4 regions of the Pseudomonas fluorescens group sp. PF-1 genome follow, and region 2 is predicted to be linked to each of the others. Evidence: predicted binding sites of a transcription regulator. Region 2 holds the regulator's gene; each other region holds the start of a gene.

Region 1 (5,188 bases), on a different contig from region 2:
TGCCGATTACCTTGCTGAAGATCGACAAGAGTTTTGTCGGCGGCATGGAGCAACGGGAAGAGAATCGCAAACTGGTCCACGCGATGATCAACCTGGCGCACAACCTCAACCTCGAAGTCGTCGCCGAAGGGGTGGAGACGTCGGAGCAACTGGACTTGTTGCGCGGGTTTGAGTGCGATCAGGTACAGGGTTATCTGATCAGCAAGCCGTTGGCCTTGGCGGATCTGGTGGAGTACCTGACGTTTGACTCCAGTCAGAAGGCGCCGCTGGAAATCGTCAGCTGACCGCGAATAATTGGCTGCCACGGAGCCCTGTAGGAGCGAGCTTGCTCGCGATGATCGACAACGATAACGCTGGTTCGCAGGTGCACCGCGGCGTTCTCAGGTTTATCGCGAGCAAGCTCGCTCCTACAAGGGATCTCAGTCGGTCTGAGCAACCCCGAAGCGCTGCTCTGATGTTGTGTCCCGCCGAATCATGCGCTTCATCTTCCACTCGAACGCCAGTGTCAGACTCACCGCCGAGCACGCCAGGCCCAGCGCCAGGCCCCACCAGACGCCCGTCGGCCCCCATTGCAAGTCGAACGCCATCCACCAGGCCGCTGGCGCGCCGATCAGCCAATAGCAAGCCAATCCAACCAGGAACGTGGTCTTGGCGTCCTTGAGGCCACGAATGCAGCCCATGGCGATGGTTTGCGTCCCGTCGAACAGCTCGAACCACGCCGCCACCGCCAACAGGCTCACCGCCAGGTGGATGACGTCGCGAAACGCCGGGTCGTTGTGGTCAAGAAACAGCCCCACCAACTGGTTCGGCAACAGCCAGAACACCATCGCAAAACACAGCATCGCCGCAGCACCGAAAGCGAGGCCGACCCGGCCAGCCAGTCGTGCGTCGGGCAGTTGCCCGGCGCCGTAGTGCTGGCCGATGCGCATGGTGATCGCGTAGGAAATCCCCGCTGGCACCATGAACGCCACCGAAACGATCTGCAGGGCGATCTGGTGTGCTCCCAATGGCGTGCTGCCCATGGTGCCCATGCACAGCGCCGCGAAGGCAAACAACCCGACCTCCACTGCGTAGGTGCCGCCAATCGGCAGGCCCAGACGCCACAGCTCTTTCAGGTACGGCCGGTTGAGCCGCAGCAGGCCATGACGTAGCGGATAGGCGTCGTAAGCCGGATGCCGACGAATGTGCAGCGCCAATGCCAGGGCCATGAGGTTGGCGACAATCGCCGTGACCAGGCCAATCCCCATCAGCCCCAGTTTCGGCAGGCCGAACAGGCCGGTAATCAGGGCGTAGTTGAGCAGGAAGTTCGCCACCGTACCGCCCAGGCTGATCACCATCACTGGCGTGGCCCGGCCGATGGCGCTGGTGAAACCACGCAGGGCCATGAAGCTCAGGTAGCCGGGCAGGGCGAATGGCAGAAAGATCAGAAACTGACCCGCCGACTGGACGTTGATCTCAGCCTGGCCGAACAGCAGCAGCACCGGTTTCAGATTCCACAGCAGCAAACCGGCGACCAGTGCCATCAGCCACGCCAGCCACAATCCGGCCTGGGTCAACCGGGTCGCGCCGAGGATATCGCCGGCACCCTGACGGATCGCCACCAGGGTGCCGACCGCAGCAATGACGCCGATACAAAAAATCGACACGAACGAATAGGTCGCCGCGCCGAGTCCACCACCGGCCAATGCCTCGGGACTCAGGCGCGCCATCATCAAGGTGTCGGTGAGGACCATCAACATGTGCGCCAACTGCGAGGCAATCAACGGCCCCGCCAGCCGCAGGATGGCCCAGAGTTCAATACGCGCTGGATGCTGCATGGTCATCACGCTCGTTTATCAAAGAGGACAGGAAAGCGTCGATTCTCGGCGCTCTGCGCGGAATGCACAAAGGGATAAAAAGGATGGGTGGCATGATTAAAACTCATGCTGGAGAGTTTCTGCTAGGGTGGCCTTATCCCGCTGTAGGAGCTTTCCCAATGTCACGTCGCCTTCCTCCCTTGTATGCCTTGCGCGCATTCGAAGCTGCGGCGCGGCACAGTTCGTTTACGCGAGCGGCTGAAGAACTGTCGATCACCCAGAGTGCGGTCAGCCGGCACATTCGTACGCTCGAAGAGCACTTTGCCTGCCGCCTGTTTCATCGCAGTGGTCGCCATCTGCAACTGACCGAATCGGCTCGCTTGCTGTTGCCGGGCATCCGCGAGGGGTTCACCGCACTGGAGCGCGCCTGTAACACCCTGCGCGCCGAAGACGACATCCTGCGCATGAAAGCGCCGTCGACCCTGACCATGCGCTGGTTGCTGGCGCGCCTGAGTCGTTTCCGCCATCTGCAACCGGGCAACGAGGTGCAATTGACCAGCGCCTGGATGGATGTCGATTCGGTGGATTTCAACGACGAGCCGTTCGACTGTGCCGTGTTGCTGAGCAACGGGCACTTCCCGCCGGATTGGGAGGCGAGTTATCTGTTTCCCGAGGAACTGATCCCGGTGGGCGCGCCCAACCTGCCGAGCGATCAGCCCTGGGACGCGGCGCGGCTGGCGAACACCGAGTTGCTGCACCCGACACCGGACCGGCGCGACTGGCGTAACTGGCTGGAGCGCATGGGCCTGGCCGATCAAGTGTCACTCAAGGGGGGGCAGGTGTTCGATACGCTGGAACTGGGCATGATCGCGGCCGCCCGCGGCTACGGCGTGTCCATGGGGGATCTGCTGATGGTGGCGGAGGATGTGGCGCAGGGACGCTTGAGCCTGCCATGGCCGACGGCGGTCGCCAGCGGCGAGCGTTATTACCTGGTCTGGCCGAAAACCCGTCCCGGTGGCGAGCGTATGCGTCGGCTCAGCGATTTCCTGCAAAGTGAAGTCCGGGCGATGGAATTGCCGGATGTCGAGCACTTGAGCTGAAACGATAGAGCCGCCGCAATGGCGGCCTTAAGCAATATCCCGGTTTTTTACTCAAGTATTCCCTCCCTCCGCCGAAAATCTGCAAGTGGGACCTTCGTGCAGGTTCGACGCTTTCCCCATTATCAGAAATTTTGCTGAGTGTGCGTTGCGATCAGGATGATCCGGGCGCTCGGCCAGGAGCCGTCATGTCTCAACCTCGTGCCCGGATCGCCTCGCAGTTGGGTCTTGCGCTCGCTGTGATTCTGGTGACTGTCATCAGCGCAAGTACCTTGTTCGCCCTGCGTTCGCTGAACACCGCCAACCTGGCCACCCGCGAAGAGCATCTGGCGAGCGAAGCCCGGTTATTGGCCGATCAGCTGAGCACCTTCCACGGTACGTTGCGTGAAAGCACCCAGCGCCTGGCGGGCCTGTTCGAAAAGCGTTTCAGTGCTGGCCTGAGCGTGCACCCTGATGAGCCGGTAACGGTTGCGGGCACGCAGACTCCGGGGCTGCATCTGGGCAGCGAAGTGCTCAACAACAACTTCAAGGAAGTGGATGAGTTCAAGCAGATGACCGCTGGCGTGGCGACAGTGTTCGTGCGCAGCGGCGAAGACTTTATCCGGGTCAGTACCTCCCTGAGCAAACAGGACGGCAGCCGGGCCATCGGCACCCTGCTTGATCATGCTCACCCGGCCTACGCACGCCTGATCGCGGGGCAGGGCTATGTCGGGCGTGCCTTGCTGTTCGATCGCTCTTACATGACGCAATACACCCCGGTACGGGACAGCAGCGGCAAGGTGATTGCCGTCCTGTTCGTGGGCTTCGATTACACCGACGCGCAGAACGCGCAGTTCGAAAACCTCAAGCGTTTCCGCATCGGCCAGACCGGTTCACTGGCACTGTTGGACGAGCAGAACAAATGGCTTGTGCCGATTGCCGGTGTGCAAGCGCTGGATCAGGCCGTGCCGGCCGTCGTGGCGCTGGTCAAGACGCCGGGCAAAGGCCGGTTCTGGAGCGACAAGTCCGAAGACTTCTACAGCATTGCCGTGCCGTTTGAAGGCGGGCCGTGGTCGGTGGTGGCGAGCATGCCGAAAACCGAAATCAGCGCTGTGACCTGGAGCGTCGGTATCCAGTTGGCTATCGGCAGTCTGTTGGCGATGTTGCTGGCGGTCGGCGCGGCCGTCTGGCTGTTGCGCAGCAAACTGGCGCCGCTGGGGGATCTGGTGCGTCAGGCCGAAGCCTTGGGCGCCGGTGATTTGAGCGTGCGTCTAAGCGTGTCGAGCAACGATGAAATCGGCCAGTTGGCTCGTGCGTTTAACCAGATGAGTCAAGCGTTGTCGACCATGGTCGAGCACATTCGCAACGCCTCGATGGAGGTCAACAGCCGCGCCCAGGCCTTGTCCGGTTTGTCTGGCGGTGCCTACGAAGGGATGGAGCAGCAATCGGGCGAGATCACCAGCATGGCCGGGGCCGTGGAAGAGTTCAGCGCCACCTCCCTGAACATTGCCGACAACATGGGCAACACCCAGCGCCTGGCCCAGGAAAACGCCCAGCAAACCCGGATCGGTCGCACGTCGATGGACGAAGCGTCCTCGTCCCTGGAGCAAATCGCCGGTGCACTGAACAGCACCGCGACGGTGATCAACACTTTGGGCCAGCGCTCTCAGGAAATCGGCGGCATCGTTGGCGTCATCACCTCGATCGCCGAACAAACCAACTTGTTGGCGCTTAATGCTGCGATCGAAGCGGCGCGTGCCGGTGAGCAGGGGCGTGGCTTTGCCGTGGTGGCCGATGAGGTGCGCAACCTGGCTTCGCGCACCCGTCAGGCCACGGACGAGATTTCCGTGATGATCCAGAGCATCCAGCAGGAAACCGGCAACGCCATCAGCACCATGGAGCAGGGTAATGTGCTGATGCAGGAAGGCTTGTCGCGCAATGCCAATGTCGCCTCCGCGCTGGCGCGTATCGACGAGCAAAGCCGTTCGGCTGGCCAGCAATTCGCCGCGATCACCACGGCGACCCAGGAGCAGAGCAGCACCGCGACCTTGCTCAGCAGTAACTTGCAAAGCATTGCCCTGGCGAATAGCGAGCAGCGGGAAGTGGTGTCGAACCTGGCGGTCACTGCCAAAGAGTTGGAGAAGCTGGCGGCAGACTTGCGTGCCGAGGTTGACCGGTTTCGTTGAGGTGCCTTTGAAATAGTCGATGCGGCGTCGGCACTTATTGCGTCGCCGGCCGATACTGCAATGCTTCCGCCAGATGCTCACGCCTGATCCCGTCGACCTGCTCCAGATCCGCCAAGGTTCGCGCCACCTT
Region 2 (5,188 bases):
TTGCGGCATGTGCGGGTCAATCTGGAAATTGACGATCGCACTATGCAGCTCGCGGGTGAGCTTGCCCACTTCCTGGTACAGGCCGCGGTCACGGGTCTGGTTGAGCTCATGGATCAATTGCACAGCATCGCCAAACCTGCCTTTTTCAAGGCTCGCGACCAGTTCGACGGCGTGTTTTTTCAGGGTCGATTCGAAATCGCCCTGCGATGATTCGTTATGTCCCATAGCTCCCCCGTGGCGCAGTTCAACCAATGCGTTCGAAAATCTTCTCGATTTTTTCTTTCAACGCCTGGGCCGTGAAGGGTTTGACCACATAGCCGTTAACGCCCGCCTGGGCCGCTTCGATGATCTGCTCGCGCTTGGCTTCAGCGGTCACCATCAACACGGGCAGATGCTTGAGTTTTTCATCGGCACGCACGTGGCGCAGCAGATCAATACCGGTCATGCCAGGCATGTTCCAGTCCGTCACCAGAAAGTCGATGCTCCCGCTGTTGAGAACCGGAATGGCAGTAGTGCCATCGTCGGCCTCGACCGTGTTGGTGAACCCAAGGTCACGCAACAGGTTTTTTATGATCCGCCGCATCGTTGAGAAGTCATCAACGATGAGGATTTTCATGTTCTTGTCCAATTCGACCTCCAAGCAGACTAAAACGCGCCCAGCACCTGGACGCGCCATTTCAATCAATCTGGCAAAGCACTCAATGACAGTCTGGAGTACAACGGATCGAGACCGGCGCGGTTAATACCCCACCAGTCACGTCGCAGTGCCCCCACACTGCCTTCAGCGCGCTCGCCACTCTCCCAAACGCCCCCGCAAGCGGGCCGCGCACTGGCTGTGTAACTGGCTGACCCGAGATTCGCTAACCCCCAGGACCTCACCGATTTCCTTGAGATTCAACTCTTCGTCGTAGTACAGCGCCAACACCAGTCGCTCGCGCTCCGGCAAATTGGCAATCGCATCCGCCAGCGCCGCCTGGAAGCGTTCATCTTCCAGATCGCGTGACGGCTCGAGATGAGCACTCGCGCCATCCTCGTGCAGCCCTTCGTGTTCGCCGTCCTGCAACAGATCGTCGAAGCTGAACAACCGGCTGCCCAGGGTGTCGTTCAAAATCCCGTAATAATCATCGAGACTCAATTGGAGTTCGGCCGCAACTTCGTGATCTTTAGCGTCACGGCCGGTTTTAGCTTCAATCGAGCGAATTGCGTCGCTGACCATGCGCGTGTTGCGGTGAACCGAACGAGGCGCCCAGTCCCCCTTGCGCACTTCATCGAGCATGGCGCCGCGGATTCGTATGCCCGCGTACGTTTCGAAACTCGCGCCTTTGCTGGCGTCGTATTTGGCCGACACTTCCAGCAGGCCGATCATCCCGGCCTGGATCAGGTCTTCGACCTGGACACTGGCCGGCAGACGCGCCAGCAAATGGTAGGCAATGCGTTTAACCAGTGGCGCGTAACGCTCGATCAACTCGTACTGCGCGTCACGTGCCGACTTCTTGTAAAGGTTGTAACCGCTGGCGGTCATAGCACGGGTCCTGCCGTTTGTTGCACGAGGCGCTCAACGAAAAACTCCAGGTGTCCACGCGGGTTGGCAGGCAGCGGCCAGGTGTCGACTTTCTGGGCGATAGCCTTGAACGCCAGCGAGCACTTGGAGCGCGGGAACGCTTCGTAGACGGCACGTTGCTTCTGTACCGCCTTGCGTACGCTTTCGTCGTAAGGCACGGCACCGACATATTGCAGGGCGACGTCAAGAAAGCGATCCGTGACCTTGGTCAGTTTGGCGAACAGATTGCGGCCTTCCTGCGGGCTCTGCGCCATGTTGGCCAGGACCCGGAAACGGTTCATGCCGTAATCGCGGTTGAGCAATTTGATCAAGGCATAGGCGTCGGTGATCGAAGTCGGCTCATCGCAGACCACCAGCAAGACTTCCTGCGCCGCGCGGACAAAACTGACTACCGAGTCACCAATGCCCGCAGCGGTGTCGATCACCAGTACGTCGAGGTTGTCGCCGATGTCGCTGAAGGCCTGGATCAGGCCGGCGTGTTGTGCCGGACTCAGATGAACCATGCTCTGGGTGCCGGACGCGGCCGGCACGATGCGGATGCCGCCCGGCCCCTGCAACAAGACGTCACGCAGCTCGCAGCGGCCTTCGATTACGTCGGCCAGGGTACGTTTGGGTGTCAGGCCCAGGAGAGCGTCGACGTTCGCCAGCCCCAGGTCGGCGTCCAGCAGCATGACGCGACGGCCAAGCTCAGCTAAAGCCAGGGACAAGTTCACTGACACGTTAGTCTTCCCGACGCCACCTTTGCCGCCGGTCACCGCGATCACCTGTACGGGATGCATGCTGCCCATGTTATTTCTTTACCTTGTCTTGCATAGACGGAGGCCACATTACTGGCTGCGCGTTCTCAACCGGAACAATGCATGGCAGACCATCGATGTAGGTACAAAAACTATTCATTTTTACCTCAGCCAACCTGTTTGGTCGGACTGTGGTAGATGTCAGCGAACATGTCAGCCATGGCTTCTTCGCTGGGTTCTTCCTGCATTTGCACGCTAACGGCGCGACTGACCAACTGATGACGACGCGGCAGATGCAAATCATCCGGAATCCGCGGGCCATCGGTCAGGTAGGCCACCGGCAGTTCATGACTGATGGCCAGGCTCAACACCTCGCCCAGACTGGCCGTTTCATCCAGTTTAGTCAGGATGCAGCCGGCGAGCCCGCAGCGCTTGTAACTGTGATAAGCGGCGGTTAGAACCTGTTTCTGGCTGGTGGTTGCCAGAACCAGATAATTTTTCGATTTGATGCCCCGACCGGCCAGGCTTTCGAGCTGCATGCGCAGGGCCGGATCACTGGCCTGCAGGCCGGCGGTATCGATCAGCACCACGCGCTTGCGCAGCAATGGATCCAGCGCCTGCACCAGCGATTGCCCCGGATCGACATGGGTCACCGACACATTGAGAATCCGACCAAGGGTCTTGAGCTGCTCCTGGGCACCGATGCGGAAGCTGTCCATGCTCACCAGCGCGATGTTCTGCGGGCCGTACTTGAGCACGTAACGGGCGGCCAGCTTGGCCAGGGTGGTGGTCTTGCCCATGCCGGCGGGGCCGACCATGGCAATCACGCCGCCCTCTTCCAGCGGCTCCATTTCCGGCGTAGCGATCATCCGCGCCAGGTGCGCCAGCAGCATGCGCCAGGCCTGACGGGGTTCGTCGATATCGGTGATCAGCGCCAGCAGATCCCGTGACAACGGGCCGGACAGGCCGATGCGCTGCAAACGGCGCCACAGGTTCGCCTGATCCGGACGGCTGCCTTGCAGCTGGTTCCAGGCCAGGGAGCCGAGCTGTACTTCCATCAGCTCACGCAAGCTGTTGAGTTCGAAACGCATGGAGTCCAACGCCCGCGGGTCCACACCACTGGACGCTGGCGCAGCAGCGGGTGCAGGACGACGGGGTTCGGCATACGTCGGTTCGATCAACGGCTCGGCAGCGGTCAACGGCAAGCCGGCGAACAATTGACGATTGGTGCCAATGTCGCTCTCGCCATCGCCTCGCAGGCTCAATTCAGCCTGGGCGGTGACGATCCGCGATTGCGTCTTGCGCAGCTCGTCCTCAAGCTCCATGTTCGGCACACGCGGGGCCAGCGCCGACAGCTTGTAATCCAGGGCAGCCGTGAGTTCGACACCACCGGCGATACGGCGGTTGCCAATGATGGCGGCGTCGGCGCCCAGCTCATCACGAACCAGCTTCATGGCCTGACGCATATCGGCGGCGAAAAAACGCTTAACTTGCATAAACCACTACCTCAGCCGTTGGGCCCTACTGTCGCAACGATGGTCACTTGCTTGTTGTCAGGAATTTCCTGGTAAGCCAACACGTGCAAACCCGGGACTGCCAGCCGGCCAAATCGCGAAAGCATCGCGCGAACCGGACCAGCGACCAGCAGAATCACCGGTTGACCTTGCATCTCTTGACGCTGTGCCGCATCGATCAACGAGCGCTGCAGCTTCTCAGCCATGCTTGGCTCCAGCAGAACGCCCTCTTCAGAGCCTTGTCCTGCCTTCTGCAGACTATTGAGCAATATTTGTTCCAACCTTGGCTCCAGAGTGATAACCGGTAGCTCCGACTCAGTGCCTACAATGCTTTGGACGATGGCGCGGGATACGCCGACGCGCACGGCGGCCACCAAGGCGGCAGTATCTTGACTCTTGGCGGCATTGTTCGCGATGGCTTCGGCGATGCTGCGAATGTCCCGCACCGGCACCTGCTCGGCCAACAGCGCCTGCAGCACCTTGAGCAACTGCGACAGCGAAACCACGCCCGGCACCAGCTCTTCTGCCAGTTTTGGCGAGCTTTTGGCCAGCAACTGCATGAGTTGCTGCACTTCTTCGTGGCCGATCAGCTCACTCGAATGCTTGTACAAAATCTGGTTCAAGTGGGTTGCCACTACTGTACTGGCATCGACCACGGTATAGCCGAGCGATTGCGCCTGTGCACGCTGGCTGATTTCGATCCAGACCGCCTCCAGGCCAAAAGCCGGATCTTTGGCGGTGATGCCATTGAGCGTCCCGTAGACCTGCCCCGGGTTAATCGCCAACTCGCGCTCCGGGTAAATCTCCGCCTCGGCCAGGATCACCCCCATGAGGGTCAAGCGATAGGCACTGGGTGCCAGGTCGAGGTTGTCACGTATATGCACGGTGGGCATCAGGAACCCGAGGTCCTGAGAGAGCTTCTTGCGCACGCCCTTGATTCGCGCGAGCAACTGACCACCCTGGTTTCGGTCCACCAGCGGAATCAGGCGATAACCCACTTCCAGGCCGATCATGTCGATAGGCGTCACATCGTCCCAACCCAGCTCCTTGGTTTCCTGGGCGCGAGCCGGCGAAGGCAACAGTTCTTGCTGACGCTTGGCCTCTTGCAGCGCCTGGACCTTGGCCACGTTCTGCTTCTTCCAGAACAGGTAGGCGCCGCCTGCCGCCAGGGCCGCCATGCTCAGGAACGAGAAATGCGGCATGCCGGGCACCAGGCCCATGACCGCCATCAAGCCAGCGGCCACCGCCAGCGCCTTGGGCGAGGCGAACATCTGGCGATTGATCTGCTTGCCCATGTCTTCCGAACCGGAAGCACGGGTCACCATGATCGCGGCAGCGGTCGACAACAACAGTGATGGCAATTGCGCCACCAAACC
Region 3 (5,188 bases), 500 kb from region 2:
TAATTATCGTTCGCTGTATGCGCCTTCAGATTTTGACAAGGGAAAGCACTTCATAAAGGTGCTGGACAAGCCCAAGCATCCGGAAAACAGCCACTCAACGACGTCAAGTGAACATACTGAACGGCATAAGCCAGTGGATGCCGGGCGATCCGCTTCGCCCCCCTGCGCCGCTCAGGCCTCGCTCGTAGACCCAGGCTTGCAGGGTCTGCCCTCGGTTGAACATCACATCCGAATGACCGCGCTGCTCAAGGAGTTATGCATCATTGATGCACGCTGCCTGAGCAAAAAAATCGAATTCAGCGCTTTATTGGAGAACATCGAGAGGCCACGGGACAGGCAGGCACACGTGATTTTGTTTCTCACCTGCGCAGAATCGGAGGCCATACTGAAAAACTGTGCAATCAAACATTCCAAGCTGACGCGCAAGCGCCATAGCGCCACATGTTGCGCGGCTTACAATTTGAACACACATGAGGTGACGGTCATTGACCATAGCGGCCAATCGATATCAGAGACGCGCGGAAAATATCAGAGGGAGACAGATAGCAGATAAAGAGGGTGACAAGAAAATCGCGATGTCGAAGGACCAGATAAACACTATTTCGGGCTTGTGGCCTCGTCGATGACGAGGCCACAAATCCCTTACCCGCTCAAAGGCCTCAGAAAAGCTTCCGGCCCTTGTTCGCAGCAATGCGCATGCGCAATGCGTTGAGCTTGATGAAACCCGCCGCGTCGGCCTGATTGTAGGCGCCGCCATCTTCCTCGAAGGTCGCGATGTTGGCGTCGAACAACGACTCGTCGGACTTGCGACCGGTCACGATCACATTGCCCTTGTACAGCTTCAGGCGCACAACGCCATTCACGTGAGCCTGGGACGCGTCGATCATCTGCTGCAGCATCAGACGCTCCGGGCTCCACCAGTAGCCGGTGTAGATCAGGCTGGCGTACTTCGGCATCAACTCGTCCTTGAGGTGAGCCACTTCGCGGTCCAGGGTGATCGATTCGATCGCACGGTGGGCGCGCAGCATGATGGTGCCGCCAGGTGTCTCGTAGCAGCCACGGGACTTCATGCCCACGTAACGGTTCTCGACGATGTCCAGACGGCCGATGCCGTGTTCACCACCGATACGGTTCAACGTCGCCAGCACGGTAGCCGGGGTCATTTCGACGCCGTCCAGTGCGACGATGTCGCCGTTGCGGTAGGTCAATTCCAGATACTGCGGCTTGTCAGGCGCCTTCTCCGGGGAGACGGTCCAACGCCACATGTCTTCTTCGTGCTCGGTCCAGGTGTCTTCCAGCACGCCGCCTTCATAGGAGATGTGCAACAGGTTGGCATCCATCGAGTACGGGGATTTCTTCTTGCCGTGACGCTCGATCGGGATTGCGTGCTTCTCGGCGTAGTCCATCAGCTTCTCGCGGGACAGCAGGTCCCACTCGCGCCAAGGGGCAATCACTTTCACGCCTGGTTTCAAGGCATAGGCGCCCAGTTCGAAACGAACCTGGTCGTTGCCCTTGCCGGTAGCGCCGTGGGAAATGGCGTCTGCGCCGGTTTCGTTGGCGATTTCGATCAGGCGTTTGGCGATCAACGGACGAGCGATGGAAGTACCCAGCAGGTACTCGCCTTCGTAAACGGTGTTGGCGCGGAACATCGGGAAAACGAAATCGCGCACGAACTCTTCGCGCAAGTCGTCGATGTAGATCTCTTTCACGCCCATGGCCTGAGCCTTGGCGCGTGCCGGTTCGACCTCTTCGCCCTGACCCAGGTCAGCGGTGAAGGTCACCACTTCACAGTTATAAGTATCCTGCAGCCACTTGAGGATCACCGAAGTGTCCAGGCCGCCGGAATACGCCAGAACGACCTTGTTTACGTCCGCCATGCCATCACTCCACGGGGTTCTACGGAAAGCCGGGAAGTCTACCGCTCATGCAGGATAATTTACAGAGGCGCGACAGCTTATGACGACGAAGCGACAGATTATGTCGAGAGCGCGACGATGACCGGCGAGTCAGGAGGTCGCCGATGTGGCTGGCTTCGTGGCCTGCGGGGCCACCTGCTCTGGCGGAGCTCCGCGTTCCAGGCGAACGGCGACCCGACGGTTCTTGGCCCGATTGGCATTGTTTGTGTTGGGTGCCAGTGGGTAACGCTCACCGTGGAAGCGCATGGTGACCTGCGATTCCTGAATGCCATTGGCCTTGAAGAACTCCATGACCGCCAGGGCCCGGCGCCGTGACAGGTCACGGTTGGTCAGGCGGTTGCCGCTGTTGTCGGAATGACCGTCGAGTTCGATGTGATTGACCGTCGGATCGGCCTTCATGTACTCCAGCATCACCTGCAGCTTGGCTTTCGCCGCCGCATCCAGGTCGATACCGCCACCAGGGAAACCAACTTCGGATTGTTTCACCTGCTCGAAGTTCTGCGGCAACAACTTCGCCACGCAACCCTGATAGTCGGCAAACGCCTTGCTGAACTTGACCGGCAGCAACCGCACTTCCGACACACGCCCATCCCCCGAAGAATGCCGGATCACAGGGCTGCGTCCGTCCATCAGGCCACTGATCAATCGCCCCGCCTGCACCTGCGAACTGTTGAACAGCACATTGCCGCTGCCGATTCTCACCGAACCCAGGTTGATATCGCCCCGCCCCGGTTGCCACGGCGCAGCCGCCGCCAGCAAGGTGGCCGACCCGCCACCCATCATGGCGTTGTAGGCATTCAGACGAAACGTCGCCTGCTCGCCAGCACGGCGCACGAATTGTCCCGAGCCAAAATCAGTGATCGGCTGGGTCAGTCTGCATTCGAACTTGTCACCTTCGACCGTCCACTCGATGCTCTCCAGTCGGGTCTGGAAAGTGAGCGCCATCGCAGGAAGGCTGGCAAACACACTGAGCAAGGCTAAATAACGCTGGCGCACGGGAGGCTCCACTGGCTTCTACAACAAAAAGACCGACACACATATGTTTACGGCATACCTGTTGGATATCGGAAGCTTCCCGTAAAACTTGATAGCGAGTGCCTGCAAGAGTCTTTTCCGGTAGCATTCCCCTCAGTTTGACCCGCCTGGAATCCCCTCATGTCCGACCGCCTGACCCTGCTGCGTCCCGACGACTGGCACATTCATCTTCGCGATGGTGCCGTGTTGACCAATACCGTTGCGGATGTTGCGCGCACCTTTGGTCGCGCCATCATCATGCCCAACCTGGTTCCGCCGGTCCGTAATGCGGCTGAGGCCGACGGCTATCGCCAGCGGATTCTCGCTGCTCGCCCGGCCGGCAGCCATTTCGAACCGCTGATGGTCCTGTACCTGACCGACCGCACCCAGCCTGAAGAAATTCGCGAGGCCAAGGCCTGCGGTTTCGTCCACGCCGCCAAGCTGTACCCGGCCGGCGCGACCACCAACTCGGACTCTGGCGTCACCAGCATCGACAAGATCTTTCCCGCACTGGAGGCCATGGCCGAAGTCGGAATGCCCTTGTTGATCCACGGCGAAGTCACCCGTGGCGATGTCGATGTATTCGACCGCGAAAAGATCTTCATCGATGAGCACATGCGCCGTGTGGTCGAGCGTTTCCCGACCCTGAAAGTGGTGTTCGAACACATCACGACCACAGACGCCGTGCAGTTCGTCAACTCGGCTTCGGCCAACGTGGGCGCGACCATCACAGCGCATCACCTGCTATACAATCGCAACCACATGCTGGTGGGCGGGATTCGTCCGCACTTCTATTGCCTGCCGATCCTCAAGCGCAATACGCACCAGGAAGCCCTGCTCGACGCCGCCACCAGCGGCAGCGAGAAGTTCTTCCTCGGCACAGACTCGGCGCCCCACGCCCAGCATGCCAAAGAAGCCGCTTGTGGCTGCGCTGGCTGCTACACCGCCTATGCCGCGATCGAGTTGTATGCCGAAGCCTTCGAACAGCGCAATGCGCTGGACAAGCTGGAAGCCTTCGCCAGCCTCAACGGCCCGCGTTTCTATGGCCTGCCGGCGAACACCGATCGCATCACCCTGGTCCGCGAAGAATGGACCGCCCCCACCAGCCTGCCGTTTGGCGAGCTGACCGTTATCCCGCTGCGCGCCGGTGAAAAACTGCGCTGGCGCCTGCTGGAGGAACACGCGTGAGTGAAGAGCATTTCGACGACGAACAGGAAGGTCATGGCGGCGGAGGCGGTCCCCGTCATCCAATGGCTGCCAGGTTTCGTGGTTACCTGCCCGTTGTCGTCGACGTAGAAACCGGTGGTTTCAACTCGGCCACCGACGCCCTGCTGGAAATTGCCGCGACCACCATCGCCATGGATGAAAAGGGGTTTGTGTACCCGGATCACACCTACTTCTTCCGTGTCGAGCCGTTCGAAGGCGCGAACATCGAAGCCGCCGCCCTGGAATTCACCGGGATCAAGCTCGATCACCCGTTGCGCATGGCCGTGAGTGAAGAAACAGCCCTGAACGACATCTTCCGTGGCGTACGCAAGGCCCTCAAGGCCAATGGATGCAAACGGGCGATCCTGGTCGGGCATAACAGCAGCTTCGACTTGGGCTTCCTCAACGCTGCGGTCGCGCGCCTGGACATGAAGCGCAATCCGTTTCACCCGTTCTCCAGTTTCGATACCGCGACCCTGGCCGGTCTGGCTTACGGCCAAACCGTGCTGGCCAAGGCCTGTCAGGCAGCCGATATCGACTTCGATGGTCGCGAGGCTCACTCGGCTCGCTACGACACCGAGAAGACGGCCGAGCTGTTCTGCGGCATCGTCAACCGCTGGAAACAGATGGGCGGCTGGGAAGATTTCGACGATTGACCTGTAGGAGCGAGGCTGCTCGCGATAGTGGTCAACGATAACGCGGGGGATCTGGCTCTCTGCGGTATCAGCGTTCATCGCTAGCAGGCTCGCTCCAACAGAAAGCATAAAAAACACCCATAAAAAACCGGCCTCGAAGGCCGGTTTTTTTGTACCTGGAACGTGCCTTACAGCGCAGCAGCGTGCTCAGTCAGGTAAGCCGCAACGCCTTCTGGCGAAGCGTTCATGCCTTTGTCGCCTTTTTTCCAGTTGGCAGGGCAAACTTCACCGTGCTCTTCGTGGAATTGCAGAGCGTCGACCAGACGAATCAGCTCTTCCATGTTACGGCCCAGTGGCAGGTCGTTGACGATCTGCGAGCGAACAACGCCTTTGTCGTCGATCAGGAACGCGCCACGG
Region 4 (5,188 bases), 290 kb from region 2:
ATCGCCGAAGGCAATCCGCTGCACAAACCCGGCCTGTACATCGAAACCAAGGAGCCCAGGCAGTTTCCCGGCATCGAACGCGAGCTGAAAGAAAAACTCCAGGCCCGTGGCTGGCTGATCCCGCCGGGGTCGACACCGACAAAAAACGAAGTGGCCGTCGGCCAGGGCACTGGCAAGGTGATCCTGCAAACCTTCGAGAAGAACAGCCTCGAGTTGCTGCAAAAGGAAATGCCGCAGGTGCCGAAAATCCTTCTGCTATGGGTCGGCGAAGGCAACATCGAGCCGGCCTCCAACGTGCCGTTTGCCGCATCCGGCGAGAAAGACAAAGCGGCTTACTACGCCCGACAGCAACCCAAGGACAAAGCCGAATTCCAGCGCTGGATCGACTACGCCAAGGCCCAGGGCGCGATCGGCACCGGCCCTTCTGCCGCACTGACCCAGGGTGGTGAACAGAGTTACGCAGATTTGGTGAAGCCCTGGATGAACCAATACACCCACGACCAAGGGCTATTGGTGCATGTCTACACCCTCGACGATGCGGTGGATTTCCAGAAAGTCATGGACGCCGGCGTCGACGGCATCTTCACCAACCGTGCGAGCGAGTTGCTCAAATTCTACAAGCGCCCGGCGGCGGCGAGTGTGGAACAGGTGTTGCGCAACAACGGTTTCTGAGCCGGGATCGACGCGTCCGCATCGCTGGCAAACCAGCGATGCTCGGGAATTAAGGCTGAATTAAGTTGCCACAATTAACCTGATCCCACTCAAACCGCTCACCCAAGGAAAGAAGCCCATGAAAACCCTGACCGCCCTGTTCACCGCCGCTGCCTTGACCCTGACCGCCGGTTTCGCGCAGGCCGATGTTCGAGTGGACGAGATCCCGCAACTGGTCAAGGACGGCAAGATCAAGCCGTTGGAAGAGCTGAACAAAATCGCTCTGGACCTGCACCCGGGTGCAACGATCACCAAAACCGAGCTGGATAACCATTTCAACGGTTTCGAGTATGAGATCGAACTGCGCGACAAGCAGAACGTCGAGTGGGATGTGGACATCGATGCCGCCACCGGCAAGGTCCTGAAGAACAAGCAAGACAAGTAACCGCGACACGCACAAAAGCCGCACGACCTAACCATCGTGCGGCTTTTGTGCGTTTTCAGTTCACGCCGATGTGCTGACCAGCGAACCGGATGTGCTGCCGCCCTCTTCCTGCAACGCTTGCAGCAGCGAGGCGGTGGCGGTTTGCAATGAGGCAGAGGTCGTCGCTATCTGCGCCTGAGCCGCCGCCACATCAGCCGCCTTGGCATCGGCGCTTTCCTGCCTGGCCTGGGCCGCTTGCAGTTGCTGCTGTTGTTCCTGCAATTGCTTTTGCAACTGGGCGATCTGCTTGCGCAGTGCTTTGACCGAGTCGGATTCTTCGCTGCTGCTGGAGCTGCTGCTACCCGATGCCGATGCACCGCCAGCGGAAGCCTTGGTGTCATTGCTTGAAGCTGATGTCGAGGTCGCTGCGGTGGTGGACGTGTCTTCAGTGCTCGTGGCGCTGGTCGAAGCGGTCGCCGTGCTCGGCAGTGGCTGGGCGATTGAAACGGAGGTGATGCTGACCATGGGCGTTATCCAAAGTAGTTCGAAGTCCCCTCCCTGATCGACACACCGAGCCAGCACTTGAGATCGACTGTGTAGCGATTCAGTAAGCAAACCGATACACAGCCGTTTTTCATTACGCGCTCAGACGCGCCGTCACCTCGTTCAACTCCCCCGACAACCCGTGCAGGTTGTTGCTCGCCGCTTCGGTGCGTTGCACGTTGTCCAGGTTGGCACTGGCGATGCTGGTGATCTCCGTCAGATTGCGCGAGATGTCTTCGGCGACGGACGTCTGCTCTTCGGCGGCGGTAGCGATCTGGCGGTTCATGTCGCGAATCGCTTCCACGGCCAGAGTGATGCGCTCGAGCATGGCACCGGCCTCGGTGACTTGCCGGACGCTTTCCTCACTGCGCGACTGACCGCTTTCAATCGCCTGGGCCGCATCCACCGCACCGCTCTGCACGGTGTGGATGATCTGTTTGATTTCGATGATCGACGCCGCCGTGCGCTGGGCCAGGCTGCGCACTTCATCAGCCACCACGGCAAAACCGCGCCCGGCCTCTCCAGCGCGAGCGGCTTCAATCGCGGCGTTAAGCGCCAGCAGGTTGGTCTGTTCGGCGATGCCGCGAATCACTTCCAGTACCTTGCCGATGCGCCCGCTGTCGGTTTCCAGCTGACGAATGACCGTGGCGGTGTTGTCGATTTCGCCGCGCATCCGGGTGATGGTGTCAATGGTGCCCTGCATGACTTTCTCGCCCTGCTGCGCGGAATGGTCCGCATCGTCGGCGGCGCGTGCGGCATCGGCGGCATGGCGGGCGACTTCCTGTGCGGTGGCGGACATTTCGTTCATCGCCGTGGCCACCTGATCGGTGCGATTGAACTGCTCATGGGTGCCGCCGGCCATCACGGTCGCGATCGAATTCAGCTCGCCGCTGGCGCTTTCCAGATCCGAGGCACTGCGTTGCAAGCGGCTGAAGGTTTCAGCGAGGAAGTCGCGCAAGGTATTGGCCGCCATCGCCAGTTTGCCCAGTTCATCCTGACGGCCGCTGGCCACGCGCTCGGCGAATTTGCCGTGGCTGAGTTGCGCCACGTATTCGATCAGTTGGCGAATCGGCTCGACCAGGTTGCGGTTGATCAGCCACAGGCTCAACAGACCGATCAGCGCCCCTGACACCAGCATCACGATGATCCCCAGCAACACCGTGCGACGGGCACTGGCGCTGAGCTGTTTCGATTGGTCCACACCCTGCTGGCGCAACTCGCTGACCAAGGCGCTCATCTGATCGCTGGTCGCGCGGTCCACCCCCTTGACTGCAGTGTCACCGGCCGTGGGATCGGCACCCGCCGCAAGATAGGCATCGCGGCCCTTCTGATACGCGGCGCCCAGTTGGCGATGCTCGTCGCGCAGCCGTTCGATGCGCGATTTCAGTTGCGGCTCGATGCCCTGCTGCCCGGCCAGTTCGCCGAGGATGTCCTGCACATCGCGCTGACGCTCCTGGAACTGCTTCCAGTATTTGTCCAGGTCAGCCGGTTGCTTGCCGCGCAGCAGGACGTTTTTCCACTCCTGTACCTGCACCTTGAATTGCAGGTTGGCTTCATCGATCAGTTGCGACGTGTGCAACGGCCCCTCGATCAGGTTGGCGTAGCTCTGGACACCGCTGGACAAAAAGTGAAAGCAGGCCAGCGCGATCAGCAACATCGCAATCAGACTGCCGCTCAGCAGGGCGAGAATTTGCGCTCTCAGGGACTTTTGCAAAAACATCGGACGGTACTCATGACAGGTATGAAGCACGCCCGGTTCAGGCGTGAAAGGTCTCCGGACATCCTTGTCTGCGGCGTCGGCTTTTGGCCGAAGGCGCGCAACTTACCCCAAGCAAGATCGGCGTGCCAGAGCGGTTCTTTAGGGAAATCCGACCATCGGCCGAGCAATCGTTTGCGTTCACTTTGTCGTCACAAAAACGTCATCAATGCTTGCGATGATGCGGCTCAAGTGAACCTGTAAAACCCGCAGCAGGCGCCTCACCTTGCGAGCACTCATGAACCACAGCATCGATCAAAGCCATCGCGATCCGGACCTGTTCGGCTTGCTCTACGGCTTCAGTTTTCGTCCTGGCGAGCGCGGTCGCGAGATCGATTCGGCCAGGGCGCTGCAGTGCCTTCAGCAACCGGACGACAGCGGTGAATTCCTCTGGCTGCATTTGAATCTTGCCCATGCCGCGTGCGAGCGCTGGATGAAAAGTCATCTGGAATTGCCCGACGAGTTTTTTGAGGCCTTGCACGAAGGCTCGCGTTCGACGCGTATCGAGCATGTCGACTCGGCATTGCTGGCGGTGGTCAACGACGTGGTGTTCAACCTCAGCAGCATGGTCTCGTCGGATGTTTCGACGCTGTGGGTCTGCGTGCGCAGTCGACTGATCATCAGCGCACGCCTGCAACCGCTGCACTCGGTGGACAAGCTGCGCTCTTCGGTGAAGGCCGGCGAACGCTTTCGCTCGCCGCTGGAACTGCTGGTGCACCTGCTGCGCGATCAGGGTGAAGTGCTGACCCAGATCGTGCGCAAGACCAGCCAGAGTGTCGATCAGGTCGAAGACGAATTACTCTCCTCGCGCCTGTCGACCAACCGCGCCGAGCTGGGCGCCAACCGTCGGGTGCTGGTGCGCTTGCAGCGGTTGCTGGCGCTGGAACCGGGGTCGTTGCTGCGCCTGCTCAATCGCCCGCCGACGTGGCTGCAAAAGGAAGACGTGAAGGAGCTGCGCAAATCCACCGAGGAGTTCGCGTTGATCATCAACGACCTCACGGCGCTGGGCGAACGGATCAAGCTGCTGCAGGAAGAGATCGCCGCCAACATCAACGAACAGACCAACCGCACGCTGTTCACCCTGACGGTGGTGACGGTGCTGGCACTGCCCATCAATATCATTGCCGGCTTCTTCGGCATGAACGTTGGTGGCATTCCGCTGGCCGGTGATCCGGAAGGGTTCTGGATCCTGGTGGCGCTGGTCGCGACCTTCACAGTGATTGCCGGGCGTTGGGCGTTTCGCAAGCAGCGGGATTATTGACACGCCCTCATCACCGACACAGGTTTTTTGTACAGCCCTCAGGATTATCCGGGTTCCCGATAAACGGCCCACGAATCACCTAAACCCTGATCCAAAGCAGTCTTCCTGTAACAATTAGCAACGATTATCACTGATACACCTCCCTCCTCAGGAATGTCAGCGATGGCTACACCCACCTTCTCCGCCGCCCAGGCGCCCGTCAGTAGCGCAAAACCGCAATTGGATAAAAAACCTGGACTGTTCACCATCGTGGTGTTTTTTGCCGTACTGGCCATCGGCTTGCTGTTCACCGCCTACAGCCTGATGCACGACATGCACGAACTCGGCACGGTGGTAACCACCTGGACGCCGTTTCTGCTGCTGGGCGTCGCGCTGCTGATCGCTCTGGGCTTTGAATTCGTCAACGGCTTCCACGACACCGCCAACGCGGTGGCCACCGTGATTTACACCAACTCATTGCCGCCGAACGTCGCGGTGGTCTGGTCCGGTTTCTTCAACTTCCTCGGTGTGTTGCTGTCCAGCGGCGCCGTGGCTTTCGGCATCATCGCCCTGC

The links. Region 2 encodes FliA, which starts transcription of late flagellar genes. Its sites were predicted from a motif close to CTAAAGTTTNNNNNNNNNNNGCCGNTAA; they were not measured.
Region 1: the regulator FliA is predicted to act here: its motif matches at 2,947-2,974, upstream of ACX3YD_RS14680 (methyl-accepting chemotaxis protein).
Region 3: the regulator FliA is predicted to act here: its motif matches at 2,978-3,005, upstream of ACX3YD_RS04820 (flagellar protein MotY).
Region 4: the regulator FliA is predicted to act here: its motif matches at 3,453-3,480, upstream of ACX3YD_RS05800 (methyl-accepting chemotaxis protein).

Annotation. Positions count from the first base shown of each region.
Region 1 is NZ_JBTMNG010000002.1:491-5,678, reverse strand. Features, by position in the region: gene ACX3YD_RS14695 (putative bifunctional diguanylate cyclase/phosphodiesterase) at 1-284, shown strand, start outside; gene ACX3YD_RS14690 (NorM family multidrug efflux MATE transporter) at 420-1,817, opposite strand; gene ACX3YD_RS14685 (LysR substrate-binding domain-containing protein) at 1,976-2,896, shown strand; gene ACX3YD_RS14680 (methyl-accepting chemotaxis protein) at 3,082-5,058, shown strand; partial or broken gene ACX3YD_RS14675 (ATP-binding protein) at 5,093-5,188, opposite strand, start outside.
Region 2 is NZ_JBTMNG010000001.1:1,498,795-1,503,982, reverse strand. Features, by position in the region: gene ACX3YD_RS07150 (protein phosphatase CheZ) at 1-225, opposite strand, end outside; gene ACX3YD_RS07145 (chemotaxis response regulator CheY) at 245-616, opposite strand; gene fliA (RNA polymerase sigma factor FliA) at 782-1,522, opposite strand; gene fleN (flagellar synthesis regulator FleN) at 1,519-2,349, opposite strand; gene flhF (flagellar biosynthesis protein FlhF) at 2,466-3,794, opposite strand; gene flhA (flagellar biosynthesis protein FlhA) at 3,806-5,188, opposite strand, start outside.
Region 3 is NZ_JBTMNG010000001.1:1,003,260-1,008,447, reverse strand. Features, by position in the region: gene ACX3YD_RS04830 (hypothetical protein) at 1-553, shown strand, start outside; gene ACX3YD_RS04825 (argininosuccinate synthase) at 660-1,877, opposite strand; gene ACX3YD_RS04820 (flagellar protein MotY) at 2,007-2,912, opposite strand; gene pyrC (dihydroorotase) at 3,072-4,118, shown strand; gene rnt (ribonuclease T) at 4,115-4,792, shown strand; gene ACX3YD_RS04805 (peroxiredoxin) at 4,960-5,188, opposite strand, start outside.
Region 4 is NZ_JBTMNG010000001.1:1,209,599-1,214,786, reverse strand. Features, by position in the region: gene ACX3YD_RS05815 (glycerophosphodiester phosphodiesterase) at 1-672, shown strand, start outside; gene ACX3YD_RS05810 (PepSY domain-containing protein) at 791-1,096, shown strand; gene ACX3YD_RS05805 (hypothetical protein) at 1,157-1,600, opposite strand; gene ACX3YD_RS05800 (methyl-accepting chemotaxis protein) at 1,713-3,338, opposite strand; gene ACX3YD_RS05795 (transporter) at 3,613-4,635, shown strand; gene ACX3YD_RS05790 (inorganic phosphate transporter) at 4,798-5,188, shown strand, end outside.